DNA from 2 places in the Nosocomiicoccus massiliensis genome. Region 2 is predicted to be linked to the other one. Evidence: predicted binding sites of a transcription regulator. Region 2 holds the regulator's gene; the other holds the start of a gene.
The links. Region 2 encodes CtsR, which represses protease genes until heat stress. Its sites were predicted from a motif close to ATGGTCAATAAAGGTCAAACA; they were not measured.
Positions count from the first base shown of each region.

Region 1 (6,517 bases), 550 kb from region 2:
ATTTTAAAGGATGTGCAAATAAGTTGTTTTTAATTGTAAAGACAATTGTAAGATAAATCAATATTATCATAAAATTTAATAAATTCTGATATGTATTTTTAAAAAATTGCCTTACATGTAAACGCATACACATATTATACTCTATGTTGTATACTTTTTGAATGATTTATTGTAAAATAAATATTGAAAAGAGAATTAAATTATTAGGAGTGTCTGATTTGAGATTTGTAATCACGTTCATTTGGGCATTTTTGCTCACTCAAATGATTAACTTTATCCTAAACAGTTTAAGTGGTGGCGGACAGCTATATCCTGAGATCGGATTATTATTTGCTGTGCTTATTACATTAGTCGTATTCTTCTTAGATGTCGTCATGAAGCCTCGCCACAATTACACTGAGGACAAACAGTAATCTATACTTACTAGAAGACTCTATTACGAATAGAGTCTTTTTTTCTATCATTATATAAACGAGGTGACCTGATGAGTTACATATTATCTATCGACCAAGGAACGACGTCAACACGTGCAATCCTCGTCGATAAAAATGGAGATATTAAAGCGACATCGCAAATGGAGTTTAAACAATATTTCCCTAAATCTGGTTGGGTAGAACATAACGCAAACGAAATTTGGAGTTCTGTATTATCTGTTATCGCTCAAGTACTCGGAGATAACAATTTAACAGCCGATATGATAAAAGCAATTGGTATAACAAATCAACGTGAAACGACCGTCGTGTGGAACAAACACACTGGTCTTCCGATTTATAATGCAATTGTTTGGCAATCGAGACAAACTGATGGAATTACTGAAGAGTTAAGAGCAAATGGCTATGAGGAGTTATTTAAAGATAAAACTGGTCTTATATTAGATCCGTATTTTTCAGCGACGAAAGTTCGTTTTATACTCGACAACGTTGAAGGCGCACAAGAAATGGCAGAAAACGGTGATTTACTATTTGGAACGATCGACAGCTGGATTGTGTGGAAATTAACATCTGGAAAAACACATATTACAGATGTCACAAATGCAAGTCGTACGATGTTATTTAACATTCATACGCTCAAGTGGGATGATGAGATTTTAGAAATTCTAAATATTCCTAAGAAAATGTTGCCTGAAGTAAAATCTTCTAGTGAAATTTATGCGTATACGGATACAAATCATTTCTTTGGTGCTTCAATTCCAATCGCAGGAATCGCTGGTGACCAGCAAGCGGCACTATTTGGTCAAACGTGTTTTGAAGAAGGAGAAGCAAAAAATACATATGGTACTGGCTGTTTCCTACTATTAAACACAGGTGAGGAAGTACCCGCTTCAAACTATGGATTAATATCTACTATCGCATATCAATTAAAAGATGAACCTGTTAAATACGCACTGGAAGGATTGATATTTGTTGCGGGGAGTGCCGTTCAGTGGTTAAGAGATGAAATGATGTTCTTTGATGATGCGGCAAAAAGCGAACAACTCGCAACTGAAATTGATGACACGGATGTCTATGTCGTTCCTGCGTTTACAGGACTCGGTGCGCCATATTGGAATATGCATGCACGCGGGGCGATGTTTGGTATCACTCGCGGCACGTCTAGAGAAGACATTATACGTGCGACGTTAGAATCACTCGCATACCAAACGTATGACGTTCTAAATGCGATGCGTAAAGATAGTAAGACAGAAATCAAGCAGTTAAACGTCGACGGTGGTGCTTCTGCAAATGACTTTTTAATACAGTTCCAGTCGGATTTACTTGAATGTACTGTTGAAAGGCCAAAATATTTAGAGTCAACTGCACTTGGCGCAGCATTTTTAGCAGGTCTTGCTGTTAATTTCTTTGAATCAAAAGAAGCGTTAAAAGAACTGAAGTCAATTGACCAGACTTTTCATCCTCAAGAAAACAAAGAAAAAATTAACAAAAAGTACGACGGATGGAAACGCGCGGTTAAAGCGACAGAACTATTTTCAAACTAAAAAAACTCTATTGAGATTTTTCTCAATAGAGTTTTATTTTTATTGTAAGTCAAATGTAAATGTGCCGTCTTTTACGTCGATATCGACGTGTAGACCTTCTTCTAAGTTCGACTCAATCATTTTAATTGCGAGTGGTGTTTCAATTTCACGTTGAATGTAACGTTTTAATGGTCGTGCACCAAACTCTGGTTCGTACGCTTCTTTAACGATATATTTTTTAGCGTCTTGTGATACTGAAATACTCATATGTTGGTCGCTTAATCGGTCATTTAACTCATCGATTAACTTATCGACGATACCTGTCATATTTTCTTCAGTTAATGGACTAAACATAACGATGTCATCCATACGGTTTACGATTTCTGGTTTAAAGTGCGTTAACACTTCACTCATAACGACTTCTCTCGTTTTATCGTTAATTTCTCCACCTTGAATCATCGTATCGAGTAGATAATGTGATCCTAAGTTCGATGTCATGATGAGAATAGTATTTTTAAAATCAACAGTACGACCTTGAGAATCTGTCAGTCTACCGTCATCCATAATTTGAAGTAAGATGTTAAACACATCTGTATGTGCTTTTTCAACTTCATCTAAAAGAATCACCGAATACGGATGTCTTCTCACTTGCTCAGTTAATTGTCCACCTTCTTCGTATCCAACGTATCCTGGAGGCGCTCCGATTAATCTAGACACTGCGTGTTTTTCCATATACTCACTCATGTCGATACGAATCATGTTGTCTTCACTATCAAACATCGTTTCAGCAAGTGCTTTTGCGAGTTCTGTTTTACCGACACCTGTTGGTCCTAAGAATAGGAAGCTACCAATTGGACGGTTTGGATCTTTAATACCTGCTCTTGCACGAATAACTGCGTTAGATACGAGTTCTACCGCTTCATCTTGACCAACGACACGCTGATGAAGTAATTTCGGTAAATTAAGCAGACGATCTTTCTCTGTTTCAACGAGTTTTGTCACTGGAATTCCTGTCCATTGTGATACGATCATACCGATTTCTTCATCTGTAACAACTTCACGGATAATACGGTCTTTACCGTCTGTTTCGTCATGAAGTTCTGCTTCAAGAGCATTTAACTCTGCTTGAAGTTTCGGAATAATACCGTGCTGAAGTTCAGCAGCACGCTCTAATTGATAGTTGCTTTCTGCTTCCTCTAATTCTTGGCGCGCTTTATCGATTTCTTCACGTTTACGAGATACTCCGCTAATTTGCTCACGTTCACGCTCTACTCTTGCAGTTAGAGATTGTTGTGCTTCTCTCGCATCAGCAAGTTCTTTTTGAAGTTCTTCTAAACGTGCTTTAGATACTGGGTCGTCCTCTTTTAATAATGCTTGTTCTTCGATTTCCATCTGCATTACTTTACGATTGATTTGGTCGAGTTCAGTTGGGTTAGATCCCATTTCTGTACGAATTGTTGCACTCGCCTGATCGACTAAGTCGATGGCTTTATCTGGTAAAAATCGTTCTGTAATATATCTGTCTGACAATTCTGCTGCAGCAACTAACGCACGGTCTGTGATTCTTACCCCGTGGTGTACTTCATAACGTTCTTTCAGACCACGTAAAATTGAAATTGTGTCGTCGACTGTCGGTTCACTAACGAGTACTCTTTGGAAACGACGCTCTAATGCAGAGTCTTTTTCGATATATTCACGGTACTCATTTAACGTCGTTGCACCAATCATATGGAGTTCACCGCGTGATAACATCGGCTTAAGCATATTACCAGCGTCCATTGCCCCATCTGTTTTACCTGCACCAACGAGCATGTGTACTTCATCGATGAATAATAAAATTCTACCGTCTGCTTCTTTGATTTCTTCTAATACTGCTTTTAAGCGCTCTTCAAATTCCCCTCGGAATTTTGCACCTGCTACGAGTGCTGCTAAATCTAATTCAAAAATTGTTTTATTCTTTAGTGAATCTGGCACGTCTCCACGAACGATACGCTGTGCGAGCCCTTCAACGATTGCAGTTTTACCGACACCCGGTTCACCAATTAATACTGGGTTGTTTTTACGTTTTCTACTTAATATACGAATCGTGTTACGGATTTCCTCATCTCTACCGATCACAGGATCCATATTACCTTTACGTACTTCTTCGACAAGGTCACGACCGTATTTTTGTAATACTTCATATTGAACTTCTGGATTTTGAGTCGTCACGTGTTTTCCTCCTCTAATCTTTTTAATGATTTCTTTTACGATTGTATCTTTATTTCCAATTTGTGCTTTTAATGTGTCGTCTACATTTAATGCAGCGAGTAAAAGATGTTCTTGAGAGATATATTCATCGTTCATATCTCCCATTACTTTTTCTGCTTCACTAATTAAGCGACTAAATCCTTGAGACATATATTGCCCATACTGAACGTTGTCTCCTTCTACTTTGATAAAACTTTTGAGTTTTTCATCATATTGTTTAATCAATTCATCTACATTAATATTTGCGCGTTGTAAAATATCTTTTGCCATTGAATCACTGACTGTAAATAATGCTTTTAATACAGCAGCGAGTTCAATCGTTTGAATTTTATGTTCAACTGAAATTTGTTGTGCACGTTCGATGATTGACTGCACTTTAAAAGTCATTTTATTGATATCCATTTCCTCACCTCAAGTGTTTGACCAATTTTGACTATACTTATATTATACATCGTTATATTTTATTTTCAAGCGTTTCACTCAAGTTTTTGACCTTTTTTGACTATTTATTTTCGCTTTATTTATATATCACTTTGTACTATAGTTGTAATATTGATTAGGAGGACTTTAAATCATGGATATCGATATAATAGAACTGATTAAATATATATTCTTAGGGATATTACAAGGGTTAACCGAACCAATTCCTGTCTCTTCGAGTGGTCATTTAGTAATGGCGCGTGAACTTTTTGGAATTGAAGCGAGTGGTTTATCGTTTGAAATATTTTTAAACACTGCTTCACTCATTGCGGTGTTGTTCATATATTGGAAAGATATTTATGAAATTGCGAAAAACTTTTTACGATACGTATTTAAAAAAGATAGAGATATAGAAGCAACGACGGATTTTAAATATGTTATTTACTTAATTATCGCAACAATACCTGTTGGAGTTTTAGGATTTTTACTAAAAGATGTTATTGGAGATAATGTATCGATTGGTTTTGTAGGGTTAATGCTTCTCGTTACAGGGACTGCTCTATGGTTTATAAAAAATAAATCAGGTGTTAAACGTGACGGTGAATTAACTGTTAAAGATTCCATCATCGTCGGTCTCTCACAATGTGTGGCGTTAATTCCAGGAATTAGCCGAAGCGGTGCGACACTCGTCGGTTCGATGGCAGTTGGACTTGAGAAGAAAAACGCATTAAGATTTGTATTCTTACTATATATACCAGTGTCACTTGGTACGGCAATATTATCGATTTCAGATATCGCGACTGATCCGATGCTCGACACACTACTCGTTCCTTACCTTGCATCATTCGTCGTTACAATAATCGCGACGTATATCGGGTTTAAATTACTAGAAGGTGCATTAACGAGTGGTCGCCTCATATATTTCAGTTACTACTGCTTCGCAGCAGGTATATTTGCGATTATGTACCAATTTATCGTGTTATCGTAAACGAGTGATTGCTTAATTTAACGCAAAATGCTTTTGTGTAAACGACCACTCGATTAGTTTGACAATTACGCGATTTGTGTTAATGAAACAGAGGCTCGTTTAACGCAAATCGAATTTAAGTTAAAAGATGAAAAACAATTTTACACAACACGTAATTACGTAAACGACCATGCAATTAATTTTACGCAAATCAAAATTCACGAGGTTTTTCATCTGAAGATAGGTCGGAGATGTGCTGAAGACCCCGTTAGCACATTTAATTTAACGCAATTCAGTTACGTCCATATAATTGTGTAAAATAGAAAAAAGAGCCATCGCATTCTCTGTTATAATTTAGTTACCAACAAAAATTAACAGGGAGAGAATACAAATGACTCAACTTAATTTTACAGTAGATATGAAAAAAATTCTAGAGGATATCTCTGGAAGTAACCTTAATGAAATGACTAAGGGTCTTCTAACTTTAGTGTTAAATCAAGTGATGCAAGAAGAACGAGATGAATACATGGGTATTGGCTCATATGAAAGAAACAGTAGTCGAAAAGACTATCGTAATGGCAGTTATCGCCGAGGGTTCACAACGTTAGTTGGAAAAATTGAACTCGAAGTCCCACGAACACGTTCCGGAGAGTTTTCACCACAGGTATTTGAGAAGTGGCAAAGAAAGGACCAGGCGCTCGTGCTTTCTTTGATTGAAATGGTAGTCAGCGGTGTGTCTACGCGTAAAGTCACTAAAATTGTGGAAGAACTAGTCGGAGAAAGTGTCTCGAAATCATTCGTATCTAACGTGATGAAACGATTAAATCCAGAAATCCAAGACTTCGCGGAGCGTTCATTAACACACAATATATTTAAATATGTATCAGTAGATGCGATGTATATTAAAGTACGTGAGAATCATAGAA
Region 1 covers NZ_CP136964.1:1,603,845-1,610,361, reverse strand. The annotation lists gene CJ229_RS08430 (DUF2929 family protein) at 219-413, shown strand; gene glpK (glycerol kinase GlpK) at 482-1,975, shown strand; gene clpB (ATP-dependent chaperone ClpB) at 2,015-4,606, opposite strand; gene CJ229_RS08415 (undecaprenyl-diphosphate phosphatase) at 4,779-5,612, shown strand; gene CJ229_RS08410 (IS256 family transposase) at 5,983-6,517, shown strand, end outside.
Region 1: clpB (ATP-dependent chaperone ClpB) is a predicted target of CtsR. The motif match lies at 4,690-4,710, and genes of this name have one in related genera.

Region 2 (6,517 bases):
TTCACCGCGGTACTTAGTACCTGCAACGACTGTACCCATATCGAGCATCATGACGCGTTTATCTTTTAACGTTGACGGCACTTCGTTTTTAACGATTTTTTGCGCAAGTCCTTCCGCGACAGCCGTTTTACCGACCCCTGGCTCACCGATTAATACCGGATTGTTTTTTGTACGGCGTGATAACACCTCGATGACTCGTGTAATTTCATCTGATCGACCGATGACTGGATCTAAACGCCCATCTTCTGCTTTTTTTGTTAAGTTTGTCGCAAGACCGTCAAGTGTTGGCGTATCTGTTTCAGGTTTTGCTTCTTGTGACTTATACATCTGCGGGTTCCCGAGCATTCGAATGACCATCGCTCGTGCGCGCGTGATGTTTAAACCGAGAGAAGATAAAACGCGTGCTGCGATACCTTCACTTTCACGTATTAACCCGAGTAATAAATGCTCTGTTCCAACGAAATTATGGTGTAATTTTCGTGCTTCATCCATAGATAATTCGATGACGCGTTTTGCACGCGGTGTGTATTGAAGGCTGACTGGCGTTTCTGTACCCTCTGTCACGAATTTACTAATTTCTTTTTCTATTAATGGTTCTGTAATATCAAAAGCTTGTAAAACTTTTGCTGCGATACCTTCTTGTTCTCGCACGAGACCAAGTAGTAAGTGCTCTGTTCCTATATTTGAATGTTTTAAGCGAATCGCTTCTTCTTGTGCATACGCTAATACGCGTTGTGCACGTTCAGTTAATTTACCAAATAACATAGATTAAATACCTCCTAAGCGCCGTTTTAAAATTGTGGCACGCGCTTTATTTTCTGCTGCATCGATATATGCGGGTTCTACCGACTCTATACTTTGACGCACAAATGCACGTTGTATTTGATTTAATATCGTTTGAAATTCAAAGTTTTCGATTTCTAAAATTCCCATATCGACGCCATATTTTAAATGACTTAAGTGCATTGCTGCTTCTTCTAATGACATTTGCTCTGCATACTTTAATAATCCATATGATTGAAATACAGTATCTCTCACTGTCAACGCACGATTTTGATAAAACCAATCTCTCATTCGAGTTTCTTCAAATATAATTTGTTCTTTAATTTCCTCGAGATGATGGATAATCTCTAACTCACTTAAACCTAACGTCACTTGGTTCGAAAGTTGATAAACATCTCCAACTGGATGTGTCCCTTCTCCGTATATACCACGAAGCGTGTATCCCATACGCGTGAGGACGTCACGTAGACGTTTAATTCGTTTATTTCTCGTTAAGGCTGGTAAGTGAAGCATCACAGACGCACGAAGTCCCGTTCCAACATTCGTCGGACACGCCGTCTTATATCCGTACTGACGATCGAATTGATACGTTAAATCTTTTTCTAGCGCATCATCAATGTCAGATGCCACCTCATACAGTTCTTCAAGCGAACGTCCGACATTTACAACTTGAATACGAATATGATCCTCTTCTCCGATCATAATCGACGTCGTTTCATCTTCACTGACAATCAGTGTCACACCACGATTTTTAAACAGTTTACTGATTAAAAACTTTTCGTTCATTAGTTCTTTTTCGATATCCGTTAACTCATTCATGTGTATGACGTTAAACTCCGGATAGTCTGTTGTAATCGTCTCTATAATCGGTGCGTACTCTTTGTCATCCTTAATAAGATGCGGATAATTTAAGCCTTCGACATTACGCGCAAGGCGAATGCGAGACGACATTTCAATCGGTGGATGTGTGCTGTTATTCAGCCAGGGGCTCGTCTTCACCATTACCACCCTCCTTTAACGCTTTGATTTCATCTCTCACAACTGCAGCTTCTTCAAACGCTTGCGTTTTAATCAATACGTTTAACTTTTCTTCGAGTCTTTCGATTTTTTCTTCTTGTTTTAAATATAATTCGTACGATTTCGGCACTTTACCGACGTGACGATCTTTTAAATGTTGTACACGGTTAATCATCTGGTGAATATCACTTCCAAATGTTTCATAACAGTGTTCACATCCGAATCGACCCATGTCGACGATTGTTTTTAATGTAGATCCACAATGATGACACGTTCTCATTTCAGATTGTGCGTGTAACATAAAATTATTTAAGTGATTGTGGTCTTGGTCTTCAACGCTTTGATTAAATAATTCATGCGCGCACTCTTGGCATAAAAATAGTTCGTTTTTATGTTCGTTTTGACTGACCGCCACATGAATCATCGCCTCACGTTTAAGACATCTTTCACACCGCATTCAATCACTCCTCGTATAATATTGCTTCAATAATGTTGCGCATAATATGTGCGCGTAATATATCTCGTTCAGGTAAATCGATTAATAGCGTCTCTCTTAAAATAATGCGATCCATAATACGTGCTTCGTTATATGTAATCACTTCTCGGTCATACATAGACTGTATTAAATGTTGCGCATTGATTTGAGAGAGTCTATCCCCAATTAACCCAAGTATATGTTCTAAATAGTCTGCTTTAGCGTGAGTTTCAATTTTAGTAATTCTAATGTACCCACCGCCACCACGTTTACTTTCAACGATATAACCAAGTTCGTTTGTAAAACGTGTTTTAATGACATAGTTTAGTTGCGACGGAACACAATCGAATTTCTCAGCGATTTGCGCACGTTTAATTTCAACGCGCTCATTATGAGACTCCTCAATTTTTTGTTTCAGATAAGCCTCGATAATATCCGACATATTTCGCATAGAACCACCTCTTTTTGACCTTCTTTGACTATAGTATAACCTATTTGACCTATTTTAATCAATTTGGATGCTTATCCATATGTTTTAATTCATCTTTCAAATCATTGAACATTCTTTACATACAATATACACAACAGTTATAATAATGGAATAACGTCATAAATTTTATAGAGGTGTGTTATATGAACATAGTATGGGGAATTATCGGTATAGCAGTTACGTTCTTCTTAGCGTGGATTGCAAGTTCTGATAAAAAACTCGCATTTAAAAAGTGGAAACAAATACTGTTACTACTCGCATTACAATTCGCATTTGCCTTTTTAATTCTATCTACAGGTGGCGGACGTAAAGTAGTCGATGGGCTCGCGTTTGGATTCGGTAAATTACTTGAATATGCAGGCGTCGGTACGAGCTTCGTATTCGGACCGTTACTCGTTGACGCAAATGGTGAAGGACAATTTGTATTCTTCTTTAACGTATTAATTCCTATCATCGTAGTTTCGGCATTAATCGGTATTTTACAATACTTTAAAATCTTACCAGCAATCATCCACGGCTTAGGATGGATTTTATCAAAAATTACTGGTATGCCATTTATTGAGTCTTATAACGGTGCAGCTTCGATGTTCCTTGGACAATCAGAAGTATTCGTTTCATTAAAAAACCAAGTACCTTTACTTGGCGAACAACGTCTGTATACACTCGCAGCGCAAGCGATGAGTTCTATTTCTCTATCGATGGTTGCAGCATACATGACACTATTACAACCAGAGTACGTCATCACGGCAATTGTGCTGAACTTATTCAGCGTTTACATCATCATACATATTATTAACCCGTATGATGTACCTGAGGAAGAAAACTATACTGCATCAGAGTCTAACCCTGACCAAGGGAAGTCATTCTTCCAAATTTTAAGTGACTACATTTTACAAGGTGCTTTAATCGCGGTTATCGTAGCAGCGATGCTGATCGCATTTAACGCGCTTATCGCAATCTTAAATAACTTATTCTTAGCGATTCCTGGATTGGTATTTACGTTCCAAGATATACTCGGTTACATCTTAATGCCACTTGCTGTATTAATTGGTGTGCCAGTTGCTGAAGCGCATGAAGTTGGTATTTTAATGGCAACAAAACTCGTTACAAACGAATTCGTTGCGATGGAAAACTTACAAGCAATTAAAGATACTTTTGGACCTCGTACTCAAGCAATGGTTTCAGTATTCTTAGTTTCGTTCGCTAACTTCGGTTCGATTGGAATTATCGTAGGTACTGTTAAAGGTATCCACGCAAAATCTGGTGACCTTATTGCGAAATTCGGTTTAAAACTTGTATACGGTGCGTCTCTCGTATCTGTATTAAGTGCAGTTATCGTTGGATTCTTTGTAAGATAAATCGATAAGGTATGTCTTTAGACATACCTTTTTCTTATATAAAAATTTAATCGAGGTGAAAAAATGATTTCAGTAACAGAAAACCCAGTGGGAAAAACGTATGAAGCATTGCTCGACTTTTTATTTGAGACGTGCGATACGTTTCAACTCGTCGTGCGTACAGATATTTTAAAGTACGAACATGCATTTCAAGATTTAAACGAATGGTTTGGGGACTCATTTATAGAAGTGCTGGAACAACATGAATGGCCATCGACAAACCTTTTCGATGACACCGCAAAAGTGTATTACTTTAAGACGACATCTGAAGCAAAAGATAAGCTACTCGAACGCTCGAATAGTTTATATGACTGGAGTTTACCGGACTCTCCTGAAGACTTATGTTTCTTTAAAGACGATGAGGCATATTTAAGTGTCTCTTCTGAACTAGAAGAAATTTACTTATATCCAACTTCTGATGAAGAAGTTGCTAAAATTAAAAACATCGATGGATTAAAAACGGTTGAGATCTCATTTTAAATCAAAAAAGTCCTCTTCTTTAAGAAGAGGACATTTTGATTACCAGCTTGATTTTTTAACGCCAGGGATTTGGCCTTTATGTGCAAGTTCACGGAATTTAATACGTGATACTCCAAATTTTCTAAGTACACCGTGCGGACGCCCTGTCACTTCACAACGATTAACGAGTCGTGTTGGTGATGCGTCTCTCGGTAATTTTTTAAGACCTTCGTAGTCTTTATTTTTCTTCATTTCTTCTCGAATTGCGCGATACTTTTCTACAGTTGCTTCGCGCTGTTTGTTTCTAGCTATTTTAGATTTTTTAGCCATACAATCCTCCTATATCGTAATTGTTACGTTTTATAATTATAGCACGTCTTTTAAAAAATTCAAATTTATTTATTTATTTTATTTGAAAATGATATAATAATACATACTAATTTTAAGGGGAAATCTCAATGTCTATTAGAACAACATTCGCTTTATTAACAGGTCGCATAACGAAGCGACTCCTTACAACATTTACTGGTGGTGGTTCTAGCCTCCCAGGTAAAATAGCACTTAAAATCTCTCCAAATATAATTAAAGATATCTCACAACATTATGACGTTATCATCATTACTGGAACGAATGGAAAGACATTGACGACACGTTTAATCACAAACATTTTTAAGAAAAAATATAATACGATCGTGTCTAACATACAAGGCAGTAATATGGTTCAAGGGATAGCTGGTGCTTTCATCGAACATAAAAATCGTACAGATGAAAAGAAATTTGCTATTTTAGAAGTCGATGAAGGAACTCTAAATAAAGTCGTTGAAGACTTAAACCCAAAGTACATAATCCATACAAATCTATTTTTAGACCAAGCAGATCGCTATGGTGACGTTACGAAAACATATGAGTTACTCGTAAACGCTGCTAAAAAAGTACCGGATGCGATACTGTTACAAAACGGAGATTTACCGTTATTTAATACGGTAGAGTTACCGAACGAACGAAAATTTTTCGGTGTAGATACACCTGTTCACCCACCAAAATCTCAGCATCATTGCCCGAAATGTGGTGGCACACTATCTTATAAAACATATACGTACTCTGGACAAGGAAACTATTACTGTAAATCAGGTAATTTTAAGCGACCAATACTCGACTACAAAGTCACAGATATTATAAAGCTTTCAGAAGAGTCGTCTACTTTTCGTATGGACGATGCGACGTTTAAAATCCCAGTCGCTGGTTTATACAACATCTATAACGCACTTGCTGCGTATAGTGTCGCTAAAGAATATGATATTAATAACGAGGATATTAAAGCCGCACTACTTGAGACAGAACGTGTATTTGGCCGACAAGAACGCATTAATATATACGGTCACACAGCAACATTAAACGTTGTTAAAAACCCTGTCGGTTTAAACCAAGTCCTAACTCTAATCGAAGCAGTTGAAGAGCCAATGACACTCGTTGCGCTCTTAAACAACCGTCCCGCGGACGGGGTAGATGTGAGTTGGTTACGTGATGGTAACTTCGAATCATTACTTAGTCAAAACATTACGACAATTAAAACTGGTGGGATAAGTAAAGAAGTTATGACTGAACGTTTAGTTGAAGCAGGTTTTAACCCTCACATAATTAAAAAGTATGACAATCTAGAAAAAATCGTCGAAGATTTAAAGCACGCGAGTACAGATAACATTCAAATTATCGCGAGTTATACTGCAATGCTTGAGTTTAGAAAAGTATTAAAAGATAAAAAAATCATCTAGCACAAAACCGTTCATTACGAACGGTTTTTTTGCATAAAAAAAGACAGCCGTTACCGACTGTCGAACGATGGGCCTAGGTAGATTCGAACTACCGACCTCACGCTTATCAGGCGTGCGCTCTAAC
Region 2 covers NZ_CP136964.1:1,057,142-1,063,658, forward strand. The annotation lists gene CJ229_RS05520 (ATP-dependent Clp protease ATP-binding subunit) at 1-765, opposite strand, end outside; gene CJ229_RS05525 (hypothetical protein) at 769-1,785, opposite strand; gene CJ229_RS05530 (UvrB/UvrC motif-containing protein) at 1,757-2,257, opposite strand; gene CJ229_RS05535 (CtsR family transcriptional regulator) at 2,262-2,726, opposite strand; gene CJ229_RS05540 (NupC/NupG family nucleoside CNT transporter) at 2,909-4,123, shown strand; gene CJ229_RS05545 (hypothetical protein) at 4,187-4,642, shown strand; gene rpsN (30S ribosomal protein S14) at 4,682-4,951, opposite strand; gene CJ229_RS05555 (MurT ligase domain-containing protein) at 5,080-6,393, shown strand; tRNA gene CJ229_RS05560 (tRNA-Ile) at 6,462-6,517, opposite strand, start outside.